One region of the Streptomyces sp. NPDC094032 genome, then DNA from elsewhere that is predicted to be linked to it. Evidence: riboswitches for the same ligand, from Rfam matches in the RefSeq annotation. Region 1 holds a riboswitch; each other region holds the start of a gene.
What was found. A riboswitch is a leader RNA that binds a small molecule or an ion and turns the genes downstream of it on or off. The one in region 1 is predicted to bind cobalamin.
Positions count from the first base shown of each region.

Region 2: it holds a riboswitch for cobalamin, as region 1 does, so the genes downstream of both, metE (5-methyltetrahydropteroyltriglutamate--homocysteine S-methyltransferase) here and cobN (cobaltochelatase subunit CobN) in region 1, are expected to answer to the same signal.
Region 3: it holds a riboswitch for cobalamin, as region 1 does, so the genes downstream of both, ABTZ54_RS26835 (ribonucleoside-diphosphate reductase subunit alpha) here and cobN (cobaltochelatase subunit CobN) in region 1, are expected to answer to the same signal.

Region 1 is NZ_JBEOUE010000025.1:64,057-66,248, reverse strand. It holds gene cobN (cobaltochelatase subunit CobN) at 1-1,211, opposite strand, end outside; cobalamin riboswitch at 1,252-1,390, opposite strand; gene ABTZ54_RS28520 (ferredoxin-like domain-containing protein) at 1,624-2,192, shown strand, end outside.
Region 2 is NZ_JBEOUE010000026.1:19,403-21,594, forward strand. It holds gene metE (5-methyltetrahydropteroyltriglutamate--homocysteine S-methyltransferase) at 1-1,094, opposite strand, end outside; cobalamin riboswitch at 1,258-1,442, opposite strand; gene ABTZ54_RS28885 (hypothetical protein) at 1,572-2,192, shown strand, end outside.
Region 3 is NZ_JBEOUE010000022.1:57,003-59,194, reverse strand. It holds gene ABTZ54_RS26835 (ribonucleoside-diphosphate reductase subunit alpha) at 1-924, opposite strand, end outside; cobalamin riboswitch at 1,053-1,177, opposite strand; gene ABTZ54_RS26830 (GNAT family N-acetyltransferase) at 1,236-1,751, opposite strand; gene mctP (monocarboxylate uptake permease MctP) at 1,838-2,192, opposite strand, start outside.

The DNA of each region.
Region 1 (2,192 bases):
TCGTGCCCGCCGGCCTCGATCAGGGCGTAGATCAGCTCGTCGCCGTCCCCGGAGACGAGGCCGGGGATCTCGTCGACGGGCCCGAAGTCGTACCCCTCGGCGATCAGCCGCTTCAACAGCGCGACGGCGGAGGCGGGCGTGTCCAGACCGACCGCGTTGCCGATCCGGGAGTGCTTCGTCGGGTACGCGGAGAGGACGAGCGCCAGCTTCTTCTCGCCGTTCGCGATGTGACGCAGGCGGGCGTGCCGGACGGCGATGCCGGCGACTCGAGAGGCGCGCTCGGGGTCCGCGACGTACGCGGGCAGGCCGTCCTCGTCGATCTCCTTGAAGGAGAACGGGACGGTGATGAGCCGCCCGTCGAACTCGGGGACGGCGACCTGGCTGGCGGCGTCCAGCGGCGAGAGGCCCTCGTCGTTCTCCTCCCAGGCGGCGCGCGAGCCGGTCAGGCACAGGGCCTGGAGGATCGGCACGTCGAGGGCGGCGAGCGCGCCCGCGTCCCAGGCCTCCTCGTCGCCGCCCGCCTGCGCCTCGGCCGGCTTGGTGCCGCCCGCCGCGAGGACGGTGGTGACGATCGCGTCGGCGCCGCGCAGCTCGTCGAGGAGCTCCGGCTCGGGGGCCCGCAGGGAGGCCACGTACAGCGCCTTCGCGCGGGCGCCCTTCGCCTCGATCGCGTCGCACAGGGCGCCGACGAAGGCGGTGTTGCCGCTCATGTGGTGGGCGCGGTAGTAGAGCACGGCGACGGTCGGGCCCTCGCCGTCGGTGGCGGTGCGCTCCAGCGGGCCCCAGGTCGGCGCGGCGGCCGGCGGCTCGAACCCGTGGCCGGTGAGCAGCACGGTGTCGGAGAGGAAGCGGGCCAGCTGGCCGAGGTTGGCCGGGCCGCCGTGCGCCAGGTAGGCGTGGGCCTCGGTGGCCACGCCGACCGGGACCGTGGAGGCCTCCATCAGCTGGGCGTCGGGGGCCTGTTCGCCGCTGAGCACCACCACCGGCTTGCCCGCCGCCCGGACCGTGTCCAGGCCCTCCTCCCAGGAGCGCAGGCCGCCGAGGAGGCGTACGACGACGAGCTCGACGCCGTCGAGCAGCGCGGGGAGGTCGCCGGACGGCAGCCGGGCCGGGTTGGCGAACCGCCACTCCACCGCGCCCTCGTCGGCGGCGGCGTTCGCCGCGCGGGCGCTGAGCAGGTCGGTGTCGGAGTGCGACAGCAGCAGGAGCATGGCGAGCTCAGGCCCTTCCTCGGGGTTGTCCGCGCCCCGGGTGGTCGTATGGACGGCGGGAGTTCCTGACTCACCGCCCCGGACGAATCCGGACCGGCTCACAGTGGCGGGACCGCGCCGGATTCCCACCGGGCTTCCTCCCCGGGGTCCTGGGACCCCATGCCGCTTGCATCCTAGATCGTGAGCGGGCGGGGCGGGGGGAGAGTGGGGGGTTGGGGGGATCACATCGGGGGCGGGGCCCGGTGCGACGACGGGGGCGGGGCCCGGTGCGACGACGGGGCCAGGTCCCGGTCGTGGCCGCCGCGAGCCCCGGCCGCAGGCGCCCCCGCCCCGGTCACGGCCGCCTCCGGCCCCGGTCGTGGCTCGTTCTCGGCAGGTGGGAGCCGATCCCGCCGTGGGTATGCTCGCCGCCATGTCGGCCACCCCACGCACCTCGCCCGAACCGGGCGAACCTCTCATACGGGACCGCGGCGACGCCTGTCCGGGTGCGCTGCGACTGCACGCGGCGGACGACGGGCGGCTTGCCCGACTGCGGCTGCCCGGCGGCCTTTTGACGGAGTCTCAGGTCCTCGCCCTGGCCGACGCGGCCGAGTCCCTCGGGGACGGCGGCGTCAGCGTCACCTCGCGGGGCAACGCGGAGCTGCGCGGGCTCGGCGAGGGCTGCGGCGGCGAGCTCGCCGCCCTCCTCGACCGGGCCGGGCTGCTGCCCTCGCCCACCCACGAACGCGTCCGCAACATCGTCGCCTCGCCCACCGCGGGACTGGACGGACTCGGCGGCGCGGACGTGCAGTTGTGGGCGCGGGAGCTGGACGCCCTGCTGTGCGCGGAGGCGTGGACGGCGGCGCTCTCGGGACGGTTCCTGTTCGTGCTGGACGACGGGCGGGGCGACGTCGCGGGGCTCGGCGGGGATGTGACCTTGCTCGCAGGGACCGGTGGCGACCGTGCCCTGCTCCTCCTCGGCGACCAGGCCCTCCGGGTCGC
Region 2 (2,192 bases), on a different contig from region 1:
AGCGTCGCGACCTCCTCCGCCTTCTGCCGGGCGAACGCCAGCCAGCGCGCGACCTGCGGATCCACGTCCCGCTCGGCCGCCGCGTCCAGCGGCACGTGCAGCAGGGAGCAGGAGGCCGCCACGTCGACCCGGTCGGCCAGGCCGAGGAGGGTCGCCAGGGTCGCAAGCGAACGCTCCAGATCGTTGATCCACACGTTCCGGCCGTCCACCACCCCCGCGACGAGCCGCTTGCCCGGCAGCCCGCCGACCGCCGCGAGGTCCGCCAGGTTCGCCGCCGCGGGACCCGTGAAGTCCAGCGCCAGACCGTCGACCGGCGCCTTCGCGAGCACGGGCAGCGCCTCGCCGAGACGGTCGAAGTACGAGGCCACCAGCAGCCGCGGCCGGTCGGTGAGCGCCCCGAGATCCCGGTACGCGCGGGCGGCCGCGTTCAGCTCCGCCGGGGTGCGGTCCTGCACCAGGGCCGGCTCGTCCAGCTGCACCCACTCCGCGCCCGCCGCCCGCAGATCCGCCAGCACCTCCGCGTACACCGGCAGCAGCCGGTCGAGCAGCGTCAGCGGGACGAAGTCGGCGGGCGCGTCCGCGGCCGGCTTCGCGAGCAGCAGGAACGTCACGGGCCCGACGAGCACCGGCCGGGCCGCGAAGCCCAGCGACAGGGCCTCGGTCAGCTCGCCGACCTGCTTGCGCGCGTCGGCCGAGAACACCGTCCCCGGGCCGAGTTCCGGCACCAGGTAGTGGTAGTTGGTGTCGAACCACTTGGTCATCTCCAGCGGCGCCACCTCCCGCGTACCGCGCGCCATGGCGAAGTACCCGTCGAGGGGGTCGGCGGCGACCGCGGCACGATGCCGGGCGGGCACCGCGCCCACCATCACGCTGGTGTCCAGGACATGGTCGTAGTACGAGAAGTCGCCGGTCGGCACCTCGCGGACACCGTCCTCGACGAGCTGCCGCCAGGCCGCGCGGCGCAGCTCCGCCCCCGTCCGGCGCAGCTGATCGGCCGTCACCCTGCCCTGCCAGTAGCCCTCGACGGCCTTCTTGAGCTCCCGGTCCGGGCCCTGGCGGGGGTATCCGTACACGGTCGTGGTCGTGCTGGTCACGGGACTCTCCTTCGCGAGTCGTGTGGGAGGACCCCGGTGGGACCACGAGCGCGCGAAAGGAGCGAGGAAACCCGGGAGACGGCGCATGCGCCGTGCCCGTACCGTCGCCGACCCGCCCACGAGGTCACCGGAATCTCCGCGCGCGGTCGTCACGCACGGGCAGTGGCAGGTCTTCGGACTCGCGGGCACGCCCTCCTCGTGGAGGACACCTACTGGCCGTCGCTTCCCGGACCCCCAGGGCCCAGTGCTGTTGACGGCGGTCGTTCCCGCTCACCGCTGCGGGGCAGTCCCGGATTCCCACCGGGTTCCCTCTTACGACGCATCCCGCCTGGCGGACGGGGCGAACCAGCTGCAACGCCCACCCTACGCCCTGCCGTTGGGAGCGAGAAGGCCGATCGGCGGGCACGCGGGGAACGGGGCGCGAACTGGCGGGCCGAACGCCTACCGGACGCCGCCCGGGCCCGACACAATCCCCCTATGACGATCACCCCGGTCACCCGGAGCGCTCAGCGGACGCGCCGCACCCTCCTCCACTTCGCCCGCGGCATCCTGACGAGCGCCGTGATCGGGGGCTCACTCGCCGGGCTCGTCGTCGGCACCGTCATCGAGAACCCGCCGCTCCTCGTCGCGGGCCTGGTCGTGCCCCTCGTCTACGGCCTGCTCGTCCTCGCCGCCGGAGCACCCGCACGCCGGCGGGAGGCGGCCGTCGTCCACCGCACCGCCCTCGGGAAGATCGAGAGCCGGCAGGCCACCGGCGGCGGCGACACCAGCGACGTCCTCGTACGCTTCGAGGCCACCGTCGCGCCGGACGACGAGCCGCCGTACCGCGTCGAGTTCACCCAGTTCATCAACGTCGTCGACCTGCCCGACTACCAGCCGGGCGGCACGGTCGTGGTGCGGTATCCGCCGGACCGGCCGTGGAAGGTCGAGATCGTGAAGCGGCCGACGCCCCAGGGGGAGGACCGCGCGGCCGGGGCCCGTATCGACTCGGTGCCCGGACCCGCCCTGACCGAGTCGCTCCCCGAGGGCAGCTCCGCCGCCGGCTTCGTCAACCTCTTCGCCCTGCTGCTCGCCGCGGCCGCCGTCGTCTTCCTCTAC
Region 3 (2,192 bases), on a different contig from region 1:
GTCCGCGTGCCAGGTCTCCAGGTAGACCGCGGCGGCGCCCTTGCGGCGGCCGCCCTGGTTCACCGCGGCGACGGAGGCGTCCAGCGTCTTCAGGAACGGCACGATGCCGTTGGAGTGCCCGTTGGTGCCGCGGATCAGCGAACCGCGGGCGCGGATGCGGGAGTACGAGAGGCCGATGCCGCCCGCGTGCTTCGACAGGCGCGCGACCTGGTGGTAGCGGTCGTAGATGGAGTCCAGCTCGTCCTGCGGGGAGTCGAGCAGGTAGCAGGAGGACATCTGCGGGTGGCGGGTGCCGGAGTTGAAGAGGGTGGGGGAGGAGGGCAGGTAGTCCAGGCGGCTCATCAGCCCGTACAGCGCGGCCACCTCGTCGACGGCGCGCGTCGACTCGTCCTCGGCGAGACCGCTCGCGACGCGCAGCATGAAGTGCTGCGGGGTCTCGATCACCTGGCGGGTGATCGGGTGGCGCAGCAGGTAGCGGGAGTAGAGGGTGCGCAGGCCGAAGTAGCCGAAGCGGTCGTCGCCCGCCGGGTCGATCAGCGCGTCGAGGCGCGCGGCGTGCGCGGCGACGAACGCGGCCGTGCGGTCGGCGATCAGGCCCTCGCGGTGGCCGACGGCGACGGAGGCCGAGAAGGAGGACGCGCCCTGTCCGGCGGCCTCGTCGGCGATGGTGACGGTGAGCAGCCGGGCGGCGAGCCGGGAGTACGCCGGGTCCTCGGCGATCAGTCCGGCGGCGGCCTCGGTGGCCAGCTCGCGCAGCTCCGCCTCGTCCGCGCCCGCGCTGCGGCCGCGCAGGGCGGCGGCGGCGACCTTGCCGGGGTCGGTGTCCGGGAGGTCGGCGGTGAGATCGGTCAGGGTCCGCAGCAGTACGGTGCCGGGTCCGTCGGTCTCGATCGCTGCGGCCGGATCGGCGGGCGCGATGGTCACGTGGGGGCTCTCCCTCGCTCGGCTCGGAGCCAGGACGGGAGGCGGGAACGGGCGGCCGTACGCACGGCGGCGCCGCGTCCACCGGCCCACTCCGCGAGGCCCGGACGTCTGTGGCACCCGGAACGGACGGACCGGGCGCGCTGCCGGCAGGTCCTCGGACTCACCCTGGGCGCGAAAGCGCGCAAAACACACCGTTGCGGGACAGTTCCGGATTTCCACCGGATTCCCCTGCGGCGACAGCGAGGACGAGCATACATGTGGGGGGCTCCGCTCGCGGAACCCCCCACATGTTGTGTCGGTCGGAGCTGCGGTCAGAGCTCCAGAACGTAGGTGAAGAGCATGAATTCCGAGCCCTGGACGGGATTCCAGTCCCGTTCGGGGGAGCGGGTGAAGCCCAGTCGCTCATAGACGCGGTGGGCGGTGGACATGGCCGGCTGGGTGGACAGCACGATCCGCGCGCAGCCCTCCACGGCCCGCGCCCGGTCGACGCAGGCCCGCACCAGGGCCTCCCCGACGCCCCGGCCGCGGGCGGTGTGGGCGACGGCCAGCATGCGGAACTCGGCCTCGCCCTCCCGGGCGATGTCGGCCCACTCCCCGCCGCCGGCGGTGAAGGTCACCCCGCCGAGGACCGGGCCGGCCGGATCCGTGGTGTCGACCGCCACGAGCACCTCGGCCTCGGCGTCCCGCCGGGCCACGTCCCGCAGCAGGTGCTGGTACTCGTCGTCCTCGCCGAAGGCGAGGAACCCGTCGTCGAGGTAGGCCCGCGCGGTGACCTCGCCGAGGGCCTCGTACTCCTCGGGCCGTATCGCCCTGATCGTGAAGTCCATGACCGGCAGTCTGCCCCCGGCACGGCTCCGCCCGCCTCCGGATATGCCGGGGGCGGGCGGAGCGGGCGGAGCGGGCGACCAGGGGCTCAGTGCCCGGCGGCACCCACCTTCGGGAGCTCGGTGACGACACCCGCGTCCCCGGCGTCCGCCGTGTAGTCCGCGGGCGAGGTCTCGTCGACGCCCTCGGGCGCCTTGAGCGCCTTCAGGACGACGGTGAGGACCACGGTGACCACCAGGTTGAGCACGAAGGCGGTGAGGCCGATGTAGCCGATCTCGCCGATGCCGGGGATCTCGGCCGACGAGCCGCCGAAGTGCTTCTGGGTCGGGCTGGCCACGCCGTATGCCGCGGCCGTGCCGTAGACCATGCCGACGGCCCAGCCGGCGAGCAGCGCCCAGCGGTGGAACCAGCGGGTGAACAGGCCGCCGACCAGGGCGGGGAAG